DNA from 3 places in the Alteromonas sp. 76-1 genome. Region 2 is predicted to be linked to each of the others. Evidence: predicted binding sites of a transcription regulator. Region 2 holds the regulator's gene; each other region holds the start of a gene.

Region 1 (6,524 bases), 1.4 Mb from region 2:
TGTTTTCTTTATCTCCCACTTCTCGATGTTCAAATTCCAATGCCATATTTAAACCACTCTCGTCACCAACTAGCCATCCTAACCGAGTGAAAGTGCCTAAATCTTCGGGTATATAGCGCCATTCTGGATAGTATTGTAAAGGTGAGTGAGTCGTATTAAACGACGCATATATTTGCTGTTCAAAAAGTAGCGTTAACGCACGGTGAGCGCGAATAGAGAGTTGGCTATTTTTGCTGGCATTAAAATGACTATCGTAGCCAGGTATGGATTCAAGGCGTGTTTCATTAAAGCGACTTTTAATTTTCCACTTAGCTATTTTTTCGCTTTTGAACACGATGGGGCCGTAGTAGCCATTCCAATCAGAAGCATCCCAATCAGAAACATCCCAATCAGCGGCCTCGCTGTAAGCGGCACTCAAAGAGGCAAGCAATATTAAACAAACCACGCGAGTTGGGTAAGTTTTCATGAATAAATTCCTGGTCGAGTGAGGCAGCGTAAACGTGTTCTTATGACTACCGACTATTGTAAATGTAAGTAGTAACTTCATAACCACAAGGGTGTTTTGTTCGCCCTATGTGCCTATCTTTAACATAAAAATATGACACAAAACTGAAACAAAAAATAAGTGCTGAATAGTAAGTGTAGTCTTTTATCTAAAAGGTTAAAAATAAACTTGTTAGATATTTCTATTGTGAACTAACTTTTAAAGGGTAGTAGTCAGACTTACTTCAATATTAGTAGGCGAAGCAGTACTTTCAAGTAGGGAACATAGCCGGAGGTGAGTAATGCAAACGGAGTGGGAATTTGAACGAAAGTTTTTAGTAAGTTATGTGCCAGAAGGTTTGTTAGATACACGAAAGCCTGTGGCGATAAGGCAAGGGTATTTAGCCACTGAACCGGATAAGCATATTCGAATTAGGGACGAAGGTGGTAATTACACCATGGCTGTTAAACAAGGTATTGGTCTTAAACGCAGAGACACACGAATAACGTTAAACTCTGAGCAATTTGCTGATTTATGGCCGTTAACCCAAAATATGCGGGTGGAAAAACAGCGATATCGTATCGACTTTTTTGGTGCTCAGCTGGTGGTAGATATTTTTACCGGTAATTTGGCACCTTTAAAAGTGGTGGAAGTTGAATTCGATAGTGAAATGAGTAGTCGACAATTTTTACCGCCAGATTTCGCTGAAACGGAAGTGACCCATAAGAAAGAATTTCAAAATGTCGCGTTAGCGCGATTTGGTTTGCCGGATATGATTATTGCGAGCAGCAGCACGAGTAGTGCTTCTATTCTCGCAGGGTCAATATAGACAAGAGATGGCTAAAATATAGCTAAGCCATAGCAAAATATTGACGTGAAATTAAAAAGGGTCACTTCATCATGAAGTGACCCTTTTTCTGTTTTAAGCTTTCAACAGCCTTGAGCAAACTATACCGCTGAGCAAACTATACTGATGAACGTAATGCTTCCGCTTTATCAGTCGCTTCCCATGGGAAGGCTTCTCGGCCGAAGTGACCATAAGCAGCCGTAGGTAGGTAAATAGCACGTTCTAAATCAAGCATTTTGATTAAGCCATAAGGGCGTAAATCGAAATGTTCACGTACCAATGCCACTAAGGTTTTTTCGTCAACCACACCAGTACCGAAGGTATCAATGCTGATAGATGTTGGCTCGGCAACACCAATGGCGTAAGAAACCTGAATTTCACAGCGCTTAGCAAGTCCAGCAGCAACAATGTTTTTAGCAACATAACGGCCTGCGTATGCGGCGCTTCTGTCTACCTTTGAAGGATCTTTACCCGAGAAAGCACCACCACCGTGACGGGCCATACCACCGTAGGTATCTACAATGATTTTACGACCAGTTAGACCACAATCACCAACAGGTCCGCCAATAACAAAGCGGCCAGTAGGGTTAATGTGGAATTGGGTATTGCTATCAAGCCATTCACTAGGTAGCACAGGTTTAATAATTTCTTCCATTACTGCTTCGCGTACTTGCGCAGTAGAAACAGAATCACAATGCTGGGTAGAAAGTACTACGGCATCAATGCCTACAGGCTTGTCGTTTTCATATTTAAACGTAATTTGGCTTTTCGCATCTGGGCGTAAGAAGTCTAACTTGCCAGATTTTCTTACTTCAGCTTGTTTTTGTACCAAGCGGTGAGAATAAGTAATAGGCGCTGGCATTAATACATCAGTTTCGTCACTGGCGTAACCGAACATAAGGCCTTGGTCGCCCGCACCTTGTTCTTCTAAACTTTCGCGGTCAACACCTTGGTTGATATCTGGCGACTGTTTACCAATGGCGTTTAGTACTGCACAAGAGTCAGCGTCGAAACCCATATCAGAGTGAACGTAGCCAATGTCTCTTACGGTTTTACGTGCGATTTCTTCAATATCAACCCACGCTGAGGTGGTGACTTCACCACCTACTAATACCATTCCGGTTTTAACGTAGGTTTCACAGGCCACGCGGGCACGAGGATCTTGTTCTAGAATAGCATCTAGAACCGCATCTGAAATTTGATCTGCGATTTTGTCCGGGTGTCCTTCAGACACAGACTCGGAGGTGAATAAATGCGTGGCCATACATGCTCCATAAGCGTTTATTGTTCAAAATAGGTGAGTATTGTACTAAAACAAGGTATAAATACCAGTCTTTACTTCTAGACGTCTAAAAGTCCTTTCGTTACGATTTGTTGACAGTGGCGGATCACTTTTACAGATAATTGAGTAAATTTAGCCATGCTAATCAAAAGAAGCGATATTGGCTTGCAATGAAATGATATGAATATTCATTATTTTAGCCAACTTTCGGTAATGGCAATGAAAAGCCATTGAACTGAATGGTGGCATGGGTAAGAATAACGCCCACATTAAGATATACAGCAATGCAGCGCTTTAAGGTTGAACAAAGGGATTTTGCCCACAGTGTTCCCTTAGCGAAATTCAGCTACAAATAAATCAGGAGACAACATGCCCTCTCGTCGTGAACTTGCCAATGCCATCCGTGCTTTAAGCATGGACGCTGTTCAACAGGCCAAATCTGGTCACCCAGGCGCCCCTATGGGGATGGCTGATATTGCCGAGGTACTATGGGGTGATTTTCTATCACATAACCCGGCAAACCCGTCTTGGGCAAACAGAGACCGCTTCGTGCTTTCAAACGGTCATGGCTCTATGCTGTTGTACTCATTGCTTCATCTTTCAGGCTATGAATTGCCTATTGAAGAGCTTAAGAACTTCCGTCAGTTGCACTCTAAAACGCCAGGCCATCCAGAGTATGGGTATGCACCAGGTGTTGAAACTACCACTGGCCCACTTGGCCAAGGCGTTAGTAACGCAGTAGGTATGGCGCTAGCTGAAAAAGTATTAGCGGCTCAGTTTAACCGCGACGGACACGATATTGTCGACCACTACACCTACACTTTCATGGGCGATGGCTGCCTTATGGAAGGTATTTCTCATGAAACCTGTTCACTTGCTGGCACACTGGGCCTGGGTAAACTTATTGGTTTCTGGGATGACAACGGCATTTCAATTGACGGTGAAGTTGAAGGTTGGTTTACCGACGACACACCAGCACGCTTTAAAAGCTACGGCTGGGAAGTGATTGAAGGCGTTGACGGTCATGACGCTGAACAAATCAAAGCCGCTATTGAACAAGCTAAATCGAACAGCGCTCAGCCAACGCTAATTTGCTGTAAAACGGTGATTGGTTTTGGTTCGCCAAACAAAGAAGGTACTGAGTCTTGTCACGGTGCACCATTAGGTGATGACGAAATTATCGCTACCCGCGAAAAGCTTGGGTGGAAACACGGTGCATTTGAAATTCCAGACGACATTTATGCCGGTTGGGATGCTAAAGGCAAGGGTGGCGAAGCTGAAAGTGCGTGGAACGATGCCTTCGCAGCATATGAAAGTGCACACCCTGAATTAGCCGCTGAGTTTAAGCGTCGTGTGAATGGCGAATTGCCAGCAGACTTCAGCGATAAAGCGGATAAAATCATTGCTGATTTGCAAGCTAACCCGCAGAACATTGCATCACGTAAAGCATCACAAAATGCATTAAATGCATTTGGTCCTTTGTTACCAGAACTTCTTGGCGGCTCTGCCGACTTAGCCGGTTCAAACCTAACTATTTGGGATGGCAGTAAAGGCGTTGAAGCCACTGACGCATCAGGTAACTACATTTACTATGGTGTACGTGAATTCGGTATGTCAGCCATGATGAACGGTATTACCCTTCATGGTGGTTTTAAAGCGTACGGTGCTACCTTCCTTATGTTTATGGAATACGCTCGTAATGCGGTACGTATGGCGGCGCTAATGAAGCAACCTGCTATTTTCGTATACACGCATGATTCAATTGGTTTGGGTGAAGATGGCCCAACGCATCAGCCAGTCGAGCAAGTAGTTGCGCTTCGTGCTACACCAAACCTAGACAACTGGCGTCCATGTGACCAAGTTGAATCTGCTATCGCATGGAAGTTCGCGATTGAGCGCAACGATGGTCCTTCAACGTTGATCTTCACTCGCCAAGGTTTGCCACAGCAAGAACGTAACGAACAGCAAGTTGCTGACGTTGCCAAAGGTGGTTATGTGCTTAAGGATTGTGCAGGCACGCCTGAATACATCTTTATTGCTACAGGGTCTGAAGTTCAACTTGCTGTTGAAGCCGCTGATAAACTAAATGCAGAGGGTAAAGCGGTTCGCGTAGTTTCTATGCCTTCTACCGACGTTTTCGACCGTCAATCAGCGGATTACCGTGAAAGCGTATTGCCTTCTAACGTAACTAAGCGTGTTGCAGTTGAAGCACTATCGAAAGAAAGCTGGTACAAATATGTAGGTTTCAACGGCGCCATCATTGGTATGGATACGTTCGGTGAATCAGCACCAGCGGGTGACTTGTTCAAACATTTTAATATTACTACTGATGCAGTGGTAGAGGCAGCATTGTCTCTTAGCTAACGAGGTCACCGCAGTCTATGGTAAACATTGCCATAAACGGGTTTGGTCGTATTGGTCGTAACGTGTTGCGCGCGCTTTATGAAAGCGGGCGCAATAACCACTTTAACGTGGTTGCGATTAATGATGTCGCTAAACCAGAAGGTATAGCTCACTTATTGAAATACGATACCGCCCACGGGCGGTTCGGTTTTGATGTGACACTAGAAAACAACACACTTAATGTGGCAGGCGATGCTATTCGCTTGTTAGCACAACCTGATATCAACTTACTGCCCTGGCGTGAAATTGGGGTAGATATTGTGCTGGAATGCACGGGTAAGTTTGATGATAGGGCGTCAGGCCAGTCGCATATTAATGCGGGGGCAGGTAAAGTGCTATTCTCTTCTCCGGGTTCCCCAGATTTAGACAATACCGTGATTTTTGGTACCAACGATGACACGCTCAAAGCGGAGCATAAATTGGTGTCTAACGGGTCGTGCACTACCAACTGTATTGTACCGGTTATTCAAGCGCTAGACGCGGCCTTTGGGGTTGAGAGTGGCACAATTACCACTATTCACGCCTCTATGCACGACCAACAAGTTATCGACGCTTACCACCCAGATTTACGGCGTACTCGCGCCGCCAGTCAGTCTATTATTCCAGTAGACACGCGGTTAGCTGCGGGAATAGAGCGTATTTTGCCTAAATTTGCAGGTAAATTTGAAGCTATTGCGGTACGGGTTCCAACCATTAATGTTACTGCAATGGATTTAAGTGTAACCTTAAGTACGCAAGTAACGATTGCTGACGTTAATCACGCATTGAAGAGAGTAAAAGCAGGGCGATTGCAGGGTATTTTAGATTACACTGAAGAGCCACTTGTTTCTGTTGATTTCAATCACGATCCCCATTCTTGTATTGTGGATGGTACGCAAACCCGCGTAAGTCATAAACAGCTGGTAAAAACACTGGTGTGGTGTGACAACGAATGGGGTTTTGCAAACAGAATGCTCGACACCGCGCAAGCAATGTATGACGCAAGCTAATTAAGAATTTTGCTGCCAAGGTTGGTAGCGCCAGCCTTGGCAGCTTTCACAGTTATTCGATTAACAAGGGAAAGACAATGGCAATTCCAAGTATGAGTGATTTGGCCTTAAACGGTCAGCGCGTATTAATTAGACAAGATTTAAACGTGCCTGTAAAAGGTGGCGTAGTTACCTCTGATGCGCGTATTAAAGCTTCCATTCCTACTATTAAAGCGGCGCTAGATGCTGGTGCTGCGGTAATGGTAATGTCGCATTTAGGCCGCCCTACAGAAGGTGAGCCAGCGGAAGAATTCTCTCTTCAGCCTGTTGTGAATTATTTGAACGACGCGTTAGACGTACCGGTAACCTTAGAAAAAGATTATTTGAACGGTGTTGATGTTGCACCAGGTTCTTTGGTTATTCTAGAAAACGTACGCTTTAATGAAGGCGAGAAAAGCGACGACGAAACCCTATCAAAGCAATATGCAGCCCTATGCGATATTTTCGTGATGGACGCATTTGGTACCGCGCACCGCGCAC
Region 2 (6,524 bases):
TACTCGCCTTGGCTATTCGCCACCTACCTTGGCTTTTAAACAGCCGAGAAAAGTGACAGTAAGGCAAACGAGTCGTTCAAATACCTAATAATAAGCAAATGGTATACTGGTCTGCCCTATAGGAGCAAAGGTTTAATCGAAATTAACCTGCTCGAACACCTAGCATGTGGCAAATAGCGTAGCTCAATTCACTACGGTTAAGGGTGTAAAAGTGAAAATGCTTCACGCCTTCTTTGGCGAGTACCTTAACTTGATCCATGGCGATGTTAGCACCAATAAGGTTTCGAGTAGCTTGGTCGTCATCGTCGAGGCCATCAAACATTTTGTGTAAGAACCCAGGTACGTGCACGTTAGTGAAACCGGCAAACTTTACCAAGGTTTGATAGTTAGTGACTGGTAGTATGCCAGGTACTAGGTCTAGGTCGATCCCCGCTGCTGCCGCACGGTCACGAAAACGCAAAAATACACTGGTGTCGAAGAAGAACTGTGAAATCGCTTCGCTCGCACCGGCTTCTGCTTTGCGCTTAAGGTTCAATAAGTCGAATTGGGCATTAGGCGCTTCTGGATGTTTTTCAGGATAAGCGGCCACTGATATATCGAAATCGGCTACATCCTTTAGTAATGCTACTAAATCTGAAGCATACATCTCGGTATCTTTCACACCAGGCGGTAGATCACCACGCAAGGCAACAATACGACGAATACCAGAATCCCAGTAGTCTTGAGCAATTTGTTTAAGCTCATCACGGCTTGCATCAACACATGTAAGGTGAGGTACAGCTGCAACCCCTGTTTGCTGTTGAATACGCTTTACCACATCATGAGTACGGTCGCGCTCACCACTGTTAGCACCATAAGTAACCGACATGTAACTTGGCTTTAAGGGCGCCAAACGTTCAACGGACTTCCACAAGGTTTGTTCCATTTTCTCTGATTTAGGCGGAAAAAACTCAAATGACACATCAATGTCACGCAGTTCCGAGAGGGACTGATTCAGTGCATCGACACCTTGTGCGTAAGAAACCATGATAAAATTGCTCTTTTATAGACGTTTAGACGTCCAAAATAAAGAATTTACGTCTAGACGTCAAGAGGTTTACACTGCTCAATTGACCTTTTCGTCAACTTGTTTAGAATTTCTCTTCATAACATAAATAAGATCAGACAGAGTTAGCATTATGGCAGAGTGGAACGGTAAGTATATTCATCCCTACGCAGAGCACGGTAAAAAGAGTGAACAGGTAAAGAAAGTCACCGTTTCTATTCCTATTAATGTGCTAAAGGCATTAACCGATGAACGTACACGTCGGCAAATAAATAATTTACGTCATGCGACGAATTCAGAGTTGTTATGTGAAGCATTCCTTCATGCCTTCACTGGTCAGCCGTTACCGGATGATGAAGATTTAAGAAAAGATAACCCTAATCGTGTACCAGCAGAAGCAAGGCGCATAATGGAAGATATGGGTATAGACGTTTCTATTGAGAACGAACAAGAAGATTAAAAAAAACGGCAATGAAAATTGCCGTTTTTTATAATAATTTGAAGATTAAGCTGCGCGCTACATTCTTCGTTTATATTGCCTTTACTCTGCGCGGCTAGGTATTTCTGGAAGTCTTGCAACGCCAGATTCAATCGCCGCTTTAGACACGGCAGTAGCAATGCGTTCACAAAGGCGAGGGTCCATTGGCTTAGGGATAATGTATTCTTTGCCAAAGGTGAGGCTTTTGCTATTGCTGGCCGCTAATACCGATTCTGGCACAGGCTCTTTTGTAATAGCGCGAAGTGCTTCTACTGCAGCCACTTTCATCTCGTCGTTAATGGCCGTTGCGCGAACATCTAATGCACCACGGAAAATGAACGGAAAGCACAGAACATTGTTTACCTGATTAGGATAATCAGAACGCCCTGTCGCCATAATCAAATCACTTCGAACCTCGTGGGCCAATTCAGGCTTAATTTCAGGGTCGGGATTAGAGCATGCAAAAACAATTGGGTTGGGGCTCATTAACGCTAGCGTTTCTGGTGGTAATACATCAGGCCCAGATACACCTACAAAAATATCCGCGCCTTCCATTACATCTTCTAAGGTACGTTTATCAGTGTTATTAGCGAACAAGCGCTTGTGCTCGGTAAGGTCTTCACGGCGAGTGTGAATAACCCCTTTTCTGTCTAGCATGTAAATGCGTTCACGCTGCGCACCACATTTAATCAGTAATTCCATACAGGCAACGGCTGCCGCACCTGCACCCATACAGACTATTTTAGCGCTCTCAATATTTTTACCCTGAATTTCAATGGCGTTCAACATGCCTGCGGCGGTAACAATAGCAGTACCATGTTGGTCGTCATGGAATACGGGAATACTGCAGCGCTTAATCAATTCTTGTTCTATTTCAAAGCATTCAGGGGCTTTAATATCTTCAAGGTTAATACCGCCAAAGGTATCTGCAATATTAGCAACGGTATTAATAAATTCTTCTGTTGTACGATGCTTTACTTCAATATCGATAGCATCAAGCCCTGCAAAGCGTTTAAACAGCAGTGCTTTACCTTCCATAACTGGTTTAGAAGCTAACGGCCCTAAATTACCCAAACCTAAAATAGCAGTTCCATTACTGATGACCGCTACCATGTTGCCTTTTGCAGTATATTTGTAAGCATTATCAGGATCTTCAGCAATTTCTCGTACCGGCTCAGCGACCCCTGGACTGTAAGCCAGAGCAAGATCATCCACACTATCGGCTGGCTTTGAAAGCTCTACGCTGATTTTACCTGGCGTGGGTTTGGCATGGTAATCTAGTGCACGTTGTCTGAAATCTGACATTAGTAAACATATCCTTCGATGTAGGGGTTAGGCAATCTTCGTTACCGTAGGGGCAATCTGCGTTCTAGCAGTAGAATGTCTTCGACTCTATCACAGGGTCATTTGAGTACATATCTGATCTGCCCTTTATATCTGTCAATCTAGGACAGACTTGCTCGTATGACCAGTGACATCGTCGAATATTTGCCATTCACAGTATTAATGACACTTAAGGAATTAATACATTATTTCTATTTTATGGGTGCTGGTACAGGGATAAGTTCAGGCATAAATGCAGGAATAACTTCAGGCTTGGTAACAAATAACAATCGGATTATGTTTGAAAAAAGTCATTTTACCGGCAGCTTAAGGCGCTGATTGGCGGAATAGGTATAATGGTAAACATGAAGAAAGAAAGCGTAATTTACCATGTCTGAAAAGAAACTGATTGAAGCGTTAACTGCGGTGTGTGAGTGGGCAAAATCTGAGTCGGTTGGCTTTGAATGGCTTACGCATGAGGGTCACTGGCGCAGACCAGAAATTATTGCGGTGTTTAAAACCGAAAAGCAAAAAAGTGAAGCACTTTCGACTAACTGGAACCAAGCATTCGAACATGAACTTGATAACGTATGCTCCGAATTGAAGGTACGCATTAAAGGAGTTCGCTATGACAGCGAGCAAGCATGCTCTGCACAAAGTAACGGCAACTGGGAACGGCATTTAAAACGCCGAGCTTTTCACTAAAAGAGCATTTCACCAACAAAGCATTGCATTAGCCGAGCATTCCACTTCGCTGCTCTAGCTGCTCTATAAGGGGCGAGCACGGTATGGGTTGAACACAGAATGAAGTGAGGATGCAAAACGCAGATACGAAAAAATACAAAACCCACTTACAACTCCAGATACAAAAAAAGCGCCGATAGGCGCTTTTTTTAAAGAAACATAGTGTTTCTGAGTACTGAGCTTATTTAGCGCCCAAAGCACCGAAACGTTTCTTGAAGCGGTCAACACGACCACCGGTATCAACGTTACGTTGCTTACCAGTGTAGAATGGGTGACATGCAGAACATACGTCTAGGTTAATATCTTTACCTAGAGTAGAACGGATTTTCATTACGTTGCCGCAAGAACATGTTGCTGTCATTTCAGCGTATTCTGGGTGGATACCATCTTTCATTTTGGATTACCTTCAATATGAGGCCGTATCGCTATTTGGCCCGAAGCCAAACACCATACGCAACTTTAAATTCAATGACCAACCGCAGAAATTGCAATCAGCCGCAAAAGAGCGGCGCATAATAAAGGAAGCAACTAAAGTGATCAAGCACTTTTTGTATGCGAAGTAAACAGGGGCGGGATTAATCAAGCTCACGGGCTAAAATAAATTCCCTTCCCTTATTTGACATTATGTTTAAATGCCAGATCATTAGCGGTTCTGAATTTACGTTTAATCACTTTACGTTCATCAATTTTGGGGCATCAATTTTAATGGTATTCATTCAGGTGGCTGTACCTGTGCCGCTTCGCCAGCTATTTACCTATTCTCATACCGATACTTTACAACCGGGTGTGCGGGTAAAAGTGCCTTTCGGACCACGTCAACTGGTAGGCATTGTGGTTGAATCCGGTGTAGACATAGATGATACCAGTAAAATAAAAGCCATCATTGAGGTAGTAGATAGCGCACCTGTTATCGACGAATCGCTAAGAAAAATGGCGCATTGGTTATGGCAGTATTACCACCATGCGCCCGGGGAAGTGATACACGCCATGCTTCCTGTACCGCTTCGAAAAGGTGAGCCAGCCACGCCATCACCCGCGCAGTATATTCAAGTCACACCAGAAGGTGCTGATACCGATGTTAAAAGTTTAAGCCGTGCTCCAAAGCAAATGAGTTGCTTAGAAGCGGTTCAAACCACATCAATTATTGCTAGCGAAGCGCGTAAGACTTTTTCACCCGCAGTAGTGAAAGCGTTATTAGAGAAAGCACTTATTGAGCTCGTAGAAATTACCCCTGAACTTACTGCACAAGCGTGGTTGGATACCTTCGAAATTGGCGAAAAGCCCGTACCTGATAAAGAGCAAGGGGTCGCGATAGCGGCATTAAACCAGCAACATGGCACCTTTGCGATTAGCTTGCTTGAAGGGGTGACAGGTAGCGGTAAAACCGAGGTGTATCTGCAATCAATTGAACCTTTGCTTAAAGCCGGTAAACAAGTGCTTATTTTAGTGCCTGAAATTGGTTTAACGCCGCAAACCGTTTCGCGTTTCGAAAAGCGCTTCAATATTCCTGTAGGCGTATTGCACTCTCAATTGACGGACGCCGCGCGATTATCGGTATGGCAGCGGGCAAGGGCAGGCGAACTCGGTATTATCATTGGTACTCGCTCAGCGATTTTTACCCCCATTAAAAACCCCGGCATGATCATCGTAGATGAAGAGCATGATGAATCGTTTAAACAACAAGACGGGCTTAGGTATCACGCGCGCGATTTAGCGGCCATGCGAGCCAAAGAGCACAGCATTCCTTTGTTGCTCGGCAGTGCTACCCCAGCGCTTGAAACGCTTAATAACGCGTTAAACGGCCGCTTTGCGCATTTGCAACTAACACGGCGTGCCGCAGGGGCGCAAAGTACCAAGCAGTATTTGCTAGATGCAAGAGACCAACCTATTCATTACGGCATCTCAGAAGGCTTGCTGACAATTATGCGCCAGCATGTAAATGCAGGGAATCAGATTCTGGTTTTTGTGAATAGACGAGGTTATGCTCCCGCGCTTTTGTGTCATCACTGTGGCACCACGGCAATGTGTAAGCGTTGTGACAGACCCTATACCGTGCATAAAGGGCAAAACAGGCTGCAATGCCACCACTGTGGTGCTACTCGTTCAATGCCCAAAGAGTGTGAAGCTTGCCACAGCCATGAAATGGTAACGGCGGGGACGGGCACCGAGCAGGTAGAAGAAGGCTTAATGAAGCTGTTCCCCGATGCCAAGCACGTGCGCATAGACAGTGATACGGTAAGAGGAAAAGACAAGCTACATCAAACCCTCGACGCTATTAACCGCCAAGAACACCAAATACTGGTAGGCACGCAAATTTTATCGAAAGGGCACCATTTTCCTCACGTTACATTGGTGGTGGTGTTAGATTGTGATGGGGCGCTATTTAGTGCTGACTTTCGAGCTCCTGAAAAGCTAGCGCAGCTCGTTACGCAGCTTGCAGGGCGAGCAGGGCGTGCCAGCAAACCCGGAGAAATGTGGCTGCAAACCCACAATCCTCACCATCCTTTATTACAAGATTTAGTGAACAACGGCTATGCCCACTTTGCTCGTCATGCATTGATGGAGCGAAAAGCGTCTGCATTGCCTCCTTATATTAGTCAATTTGTAATTCGGGCAGAGGCAACCGAGAGCTCATCGGCCTATGCATTCCTGCAACAGGCTAGGGGCGTCCTTTCAAACTCACATACTGCAAACGCAAATTCTAAGGGCTTAGTGCCGCAAATGAGTGGGCCGTTTCCCTGTTTAATTGAAAAACGACAAGGGCGTTTTCGCTTTATGCTGGTGTGTAGTCATGAAAAAAGAGCGCCGTTACATAACGCATTGCGGCTAGCTCTGCCGTATTTACAAGGTTTACCGCAGGCGGCAAAAGTACGTTGGTCGGTAGATATCGACCCCACCGATTTCAGTTAGCGCACAGGTTTCTATTACGGTAAA
Region 3 (6,524 bases), 610 kb from region 2:
TTATATAGCGTGGCACAGTATCGTTAGCGTTAGTGGCAGCGATAAAGCGTTTGATTGGCAAGCCCATTGATTTTGCAATCATACCGGCGGTTAAGTTACCAAAGTTTCCACTTGGTACCGAGATAACCAGTTGATCACGCTTATCTTTAGGTAATTGGCTTACCGCTTCAAAGTAATAACATACTTGGGCTAGCAAGCGACTGATATTAATCGAGTTAGCCGAGTTAAGGTGTAAACCTTCACGGATGTCTGGGTCGTCGAATGATGCTTTTACTAAGGACTGACATTCATCAAAATCAGATTCAACAGCTACTGTATGGATATTGCCACCAAGGGTGGTGAACAGCTTTTCTTGCAGGGCGCTAATTTTGCCTTTAGGGAAAAGAATGACCACATTGATATTTTCAATACCGTGAAACGCATGCGCTACCGCAGCACCTGTATCACCAGAAGTGGCGGTAAGAATAGTGACTGGTTTACCTTCACTAATTCTTGATAAGGTTTGCGCCATGAAGCGACCACCAAAATCTTTAAACGCCAATGTCGGTCCGTGGAAAAGCTCCAAGGTATAAATATTGTCGCTTACCTGCTCTACCGGCGCGCCAAACGCAAATGCGGTATTCACGATCTCTTCTAATTCGCCATTGTTAAGCTCATCACCAATAATGGCACGCAGTACTGCTATGCTGCGCTCCGCGAACGGCATTTCAAGCAGTTCGTCAATGTTGTCTAGTTTCGGGATATGAGTAGGGAAATACAAACCTTGTTGTTTACCCAACCCTCTTTTAACTGCTTCAGAGAATGAGGCAGTGTCCTGTGCGTCTTTTAAATTAACCAATTCCACGTTTTAATACCTTTTATCGTTGTGCCGTAACATCTAGCTGCTGTATCACTTCATTAAGCGATAGGGCCAACCGTGGTTCCCTGCTCAGGGATTTGGCACACATGGCTAAAGCCATCTTCATTTTGAATATAGTGTTCGTCTAAATAGGCAACGATACGCTGCGCTTTTTCTTTACTGTCACATACGGCGAATACGGTTGGGCCGGAACCCGAGATACCAAAGGCTAACGCGCCTTCTTGTTCGCTGAAAGCTCTTGCTTCATCGAAACCCGGCAGTAACTGTTTACGATACGGTTCTGCAATTACATCTTTCATTACCGAGGCAGCAAGATCATTTTCACCTGCATGCAAGGCGTGTACAAACACCCCTAACTGGCGACCAAAAGTGAGCGCCGTGGCCATATCAACCTGCTTGGGTAATATGTCACGGGCGGCCGCCGTAGATACGCTAATGCCAGAATAACAAATAGCATAATACCAGTCTTTCACTAAAGGCAGCGACAAGGTTACAGGAGATGTTGCCCCAGTCATCAATGTCATGCCGCCAACATAACATGGCGCCACGTTGTCGTAGTGAATGCTACCGCTGATTTGCCCTTCTAGTTCACCCATCATGGTCAATAAAGTGTCTTCATCGAAGGGATAATCATAAAAAGCGTTTAATGCGACAAAAGCGGCAACAATAGAACTTGCGCTCGACCCCAAACCGCTGCCTATTGGCAAGTTTTTCGATAAAGTCATCGCCACTGGTGAAGTCGCTTTCCCGACTTTCTCCATTTGCGCACAAAAGTAGTGATAGCATTGAGTCACAATATTGCTGTCTGCATCGCCAGGCAATTTGTGTGCGAAAGAGCCAACCGTGGTTAACGAAAAGGTATCGGCACTTTCAATATCGACTTCGTCGCCCAAGCGCGAACCATCGACAGGGGCAAGTGCGGCGCCTAATACATCAAACCCTAAACTTACATTGCCAATAGATGCTGGCGCATATGCTCGTAATGCTTTCATAATACTTTTCTTTAATTACTCTTTAAACTTCAGTGGCTCTTTAACGTTAAAAAGCCAATTAGTGTGCCATTTGCTTCCAAGGCATAGTACGTAATATATCAGCAAATACCCCCGCAGCCGTTACTGTACCACCTGCCCCATAGCCTCGAATAACATAAGGAATAGGCTGGTAATAATCACTGTTAATGGCCAACGCGTTCTCGCCGTCTTTCACTTGCGATAATGGGTTAGACGCAGGCACTGCTTGAATCGTTACCTTACACTTGTCGCCTTCAATGCTACCTATATAACGAAGTACTTTTCCTTCGGCTTTTGCAGCATCTACACGCTTGGCAAATTCAGCATCAAGTTCAGGCAACTGTGTCATGAACTCATCAATGGAACAGTCTTCAGCAAAACCAGCTGGTAGTACCGATTCTATTTCAATATCAGAAAGCTCAAGCTCTAAGTCTGCTTCACGGGCCATAATAAGAAGCTTACGGGCAACGTCCATTCCGCTTAAGTCATCACGAGGATCTGGCTCGGTATAGCCATTATCTTTCGCTGTACTTGTCGCTTGAGATAGCGACATTCCTTCTTCTAACTTGCCAAATACGTAAGACAAACTACCTGATAATATGCCTTCAAAACGGTGTAATACATCACCTGCACTGAATAGTTTTTGAAGGTTGTCGATTACCGGTAATCCTGCGCCTACCGTAGTTTCGTATAGATACTGACGATTCGTAGATAATGCTGTTTTCTTCAACTTACGGTAATAGTCTAGTGAACTGGTATTGGCTTTCTTATTCGGTGTCACTACGTGAAAGCCATTTTCCATCATGTCTACATATTGCTGAGCAATAGCATCGTGGCTAGTGCAATCCACAATGACCGGGTTTACCAAGCTGTTTTCGTCCACAAACTGTTGTAAACGTTCAACGGAAAGCCCTTCACTGGCCGCATCTAATGCTGGCTTCCAGTCCTGGCTTAAATCTATGCCTTGACTGTTAAGTAACAACTTACGGCTATTCGCAATACCGTATACCCGCAACTGTACATTACGATTAAGTAAAGCTGGCTGTTGTTTTGCAATTTGGCTTAAAAGCTCAGTACCCACGTTACCGCACCCTACCAAAAATACATCAATGGTATGGCGGTCTGAGAAAAAATTCTGGTGAATAACCTTAACCGCTTTTTTCGCCCGCTTGTTTTCGATAACTGTTGAAATAGAACGCTCTGATGAGCCTTGTGCTATCGCCACGTTATTAACGCGGGCTTGCGCCAACGAGTTAAAGAAGCGTGCAGCCAAGCCTTTCGCATGACGCATACCGTCACCCACTAAGGTAACAATCGCTAAGTCATGGCGCACTTCGATAGGGTCTAACAATTGGTTTTGCAACTCTAGCGCAAAGGCATCTTCTAACAAGCTTAACGCGCGATCAGCATCTTTACTTTGAATACAGAAGCTTATTGAGTATTCAGAAGAAGACTGAGTGATTAGGCTTATTGAAATATTCGCATTCGACATCACCTCAAAAACACGGCTTGCCATGCCAACCATGCCTTTAAGGCCTGGGCCTGCCACGTTGAACATAGTGACATTTTCAAGTTGAGAGATACCTTTAACCGAGGTCCACTTTTCACTGGCTTCGTTACTAATTAACGTACCAGGCGCCGCTGGGTTCAGCGTATTACGAATCAAACAAGGAATATGGTGCTGGGCAATGGGGCCGATAGTTTTCGGGTGAAGTACTTTTGCACCAAAGTATGAAAGCTCCATGGCTTCTTGATAAGTAAGCTTATCAAGCAATACCGCCCCTTCAACTTGATTCGGATCAGCATTATAAACACCGTCTACGTCAGTCCAAATTTCACAACAACTCGCATCAATACAAGCTGCTAAGATAGCCGCTGAGTAGTCAGAACCATTGCGACCAAGCGTAACTTTTTCACCGGCCTCGTTCGCAGCAACAAACCCAGGCATGACTAATAACTCACTGCCATCGATAGGTACATCAGTAAAGCGCGCTTTACTTAACGAAACATCAGCAATGCTGTCTAGGTACTCACCTTCTGCAAGAATGTAAGTCACTGGGTCGATAATACGATTTTTCACGCCTTTAGCGCTTAAGATACCGCTAAATAACGTTACCGATATGTACTCGCCAATACTTAAAATACCTGCGGCAATATTGTCAGGTGCAACACCTAATAGTTTAATACCGTCGAGGTGTTGATTAAGTACACGCAGTTGCGCATGAATGAAGTCGGTAACATCCGCGTGTGCGAAGCCGCTGAGCTCTTCGTTTAGTGCATCAGCAATACCGGTCACGGTAGACGTTAATTTTTCAAATAGAGGGTGGAAATCTTCGCCAGCGGCTGCCTGCTCACATAAAAGTGACAATGCATTCGTTACCCCTTTAGGGGCAGAAAGTACCACTGCAGCGCCATCGGTTTGGTGGGTGGCCGTGCTAATGTCGTTCACGCGCAAGTAGCGCGGTGCGTCGGCAAGTGATGAGCCCCCAAACTTTAAGACTTTCATGTGCTGCTCCTATATCGGTTACGCCAGGTTACTGCTTTAAATCGGTTACGATGACGTGAGTAAAAAAAAGCCCGCTCTCTGTGAGGGCGGGCTTTCGTTGTCTTATGCTTACTTGCACTAGCCAGCGACCGCCCGTTTTAAGGTGGTAATCATAATGCTGGTGGTGCCAATAAGAAGAATCGTTTTCATAGGGTCAATTTGCCGTATAGACGTCTATCTGTCAACCGCAGTTTTCACCATACTGTATTGCAAAAAGTGAAACACAAAGTATTTCACGTTTCGATTTAAGCGATAATCAATCAAGCGATGCTAGATTCGGGTAGTAAGAACTATTCATCATCAACTAATTTCGCAGATAAAAAATCAACTAACAAGCGTATTTTGGGCACTAAATGCCTGTTCGATGGAAACAATGCCCATACCGCTTCTCGCTTGTCTCGATATGATGATAGCACTTCTATTAAGTTGCCTGCTGCTAACGACTCACGTACATAAAATCCTGGAAGCTGCACTAAACCCAGCCCGGCCAATGCAGCATGATGTAAGGCATTACCACTATTATACTTCACTCTTCCCTTCACACGCACGGTTTGCACTTGCCCTTCATGATTAAACCGCCAAAGGGGCTGAGATCCTACTAAGCACTGATGTTCGCTGAGCATGTCGGTACGCTTCGGTGCAGGGAAGGCATTTAAATATTCAGGGCTGGCGCATACATATAGCTGTCGGGTAGCCAGCTTTTTGGCCACCAACGTAGAATCTTCTAAATTACCTATGCGTATGGCAAGGTCATAACCGTCATCAATAATATCCATGGTGTCGTTAGTAAAACGACACTCTACTTCTATACCTTCGTATTTTTTTAAAAATTGATTAATAAGTGGGGCGATAAAAGCTTCGCCAAAGGCGACCGGAGCGGTGAGTTTAATCAGCCCTTGGGGTACTTTTTGAAGTTGGCTAATATTGAGCTCAGCCTCTTCTAACGCTTTTAGTGCTGGTTGGCATTGTTCAAAATAAATATGTCCTGCTTGAGTGAGTGACACACTTCGGGTGGTACGGTTGAATAACTTCACTCCCAAACGCTTTTCCACATTGGCGACTTTTCTACTTATTTGCGCGCCCGACGTATCTAATTTAGCAGCAGCCGCAGTAAAGCTGCCCGTACTCGCTACTGCACAAAATTCTACAATACCTTCCCATGTCATCGTTTATACCTTTACCGATTCTCGTTTTTTAGCATGGCGCTATGGGGATAAACACTCACTAGAAGACGCCAGTTAACTTACAATTAAACACCAACATATTATTACACTCAAGTAATAATGAATTACCAAATCTGTATTTATAAAGCCGCGCCTCAGGTCTATAATCTATTTCATAACGTAAGAAATTTAAGGTAACGACATCGTGTTGTTTACTTACACTTATTTAGGAGCATGCCATGACATTAGCATTGAAAGATGGTCAGACACATATTAAGTCCAAAGCAGCCGTTGCGTGGGCCGCTGGTGAACCGTTAAAGATGGAAGAGATTGATGTTGAACTTCCAAAAAAAGGCGAAGTACTAGTACGTATTGTTGCCAGCGGCGTGTGTCATACCGATGCATTTACGCTTTCAGGTGATGATCCAGAAGGTGTGTTTCCTTCAGTACTTGGCCACGAAGGTGGCGGTATTGTAGAAATGGTAGGTGAAGGGGTGACGTCTGTTGAAGTAGGCGACCATGTTATTCCTTTATACACAGCGGAATGCGGTGAATGTAAATTCTGTACGTCTGGCAAAACAAACTTATGCCAAGCGGTTCGTGAAACTCAAGGAAAAGGCTTAATGCCTGATGGCACCAGCCGCTTTTCGAAAGATGGTGAGCCAATTTACCATTACATGGGTTGCTCTACTTTTTCTGAATACACCGTATTGCCAGAAATTTCACTGGCTAAAGTGAACAAATCAGCGCCGCTTGAAGAAGTCTGCTTGTTAGGCTGTGGCGTTACCACGGGTATGGGCGCTGTGCTTAATACTGCTAAGGTAAAAGAAGGCGATACCGTTGCTATATTTGGCTTAGGCGGCATTGGGCTTTCAGCTATTATTGGTGCACGTATGGCGGGCGCTAGTCGTATTATTGGTATTGATATTAACGATAGTAAATTCGAT

The links. The regulator MetJ, encoded in region 2, represses methionine synthesis genes. The targets are predictions, from matches to a motif close to TAGACGTCTAGACGTCTA.
Region 1: metK (methionine adenosyltransferase) is a predicted target of MetJ. The motif match lies at 2,666-2,683, and genes of this name have one in related genera.
Region 3: thrA (bifunctional aspartate kinase/homoserine dehydrogenase I) is a predicted target of MetJ. The motif match lies at 4,574-4,591, and genes of this name have one in related genera.

What each region holds. Positions count from the first base shown of each region.
Region 1 is NZ_LR136958.1:893,778-900,301, forward strand. It holds gene ALT761_RS03785 (hypothetical protein) at 1-466, opposite strand, end outside; gene ALT761_RS03790 (CYTH domain-containing protein) at 786-1,313, shown strand; gene metK (methionine adenosyltransferase) at 1,450-2,595, opposite strand; gene tkt (transketolase) at 2,983-4,977, shown strand; gene epd (erythrose-4-phosphate dehydrogenase) at 4,995-6,005, shown strand; gene ALT761_RS03810 (phosphoglycerate kinase) at 6,083-6,524, shown strand, end outside.
Region 2 is NZ_LR136958.1:4,269,863-4,276,386, reverse strand. It holds gene metF (methylenetetrahydrofolate reductase) at 143-1,027, opposite strand; gene metJ (met regulon transcriptional regulator MetJ) at 1,179-1,505, shown strand; gene ALT761_RS18080 (malic enzyme-like NAD(P)-binding protein) at 1,587-2,828, opposite strand; gene ALT761_RS18075 (hypothetical protein) at 3,237-3,551, shown strand; gene rpmE (50S ribosomal protein L31) at 3,772-3,984, opposite strand; gene priA (primosomal protein N') at 4,296-6,500, shown strand.
Region 3 is NZ_LR136958.1:3,658,561-3,665,084, forward strand. It holds gene thrC (threonine synthase) at 1-844, opposite strand, end outside; gene thrB (homoserine kinase) at 898-1,851, opposite strand; gene thrA (bifunctional aspartate kinase/homoserine dehydrogenase I) at 1,910-4,375, opposite strand; gene ALT761_RS15790 (LysR substrate-binding domain-containing protein) at 4,705-5,580, opposite strand; gene ALT761_RS15795 (S-(hydroxymethyl)glutathione dehydrogenase/class III alcohol dehydrogenase) at 5,817-6,524, shown strand, end outside.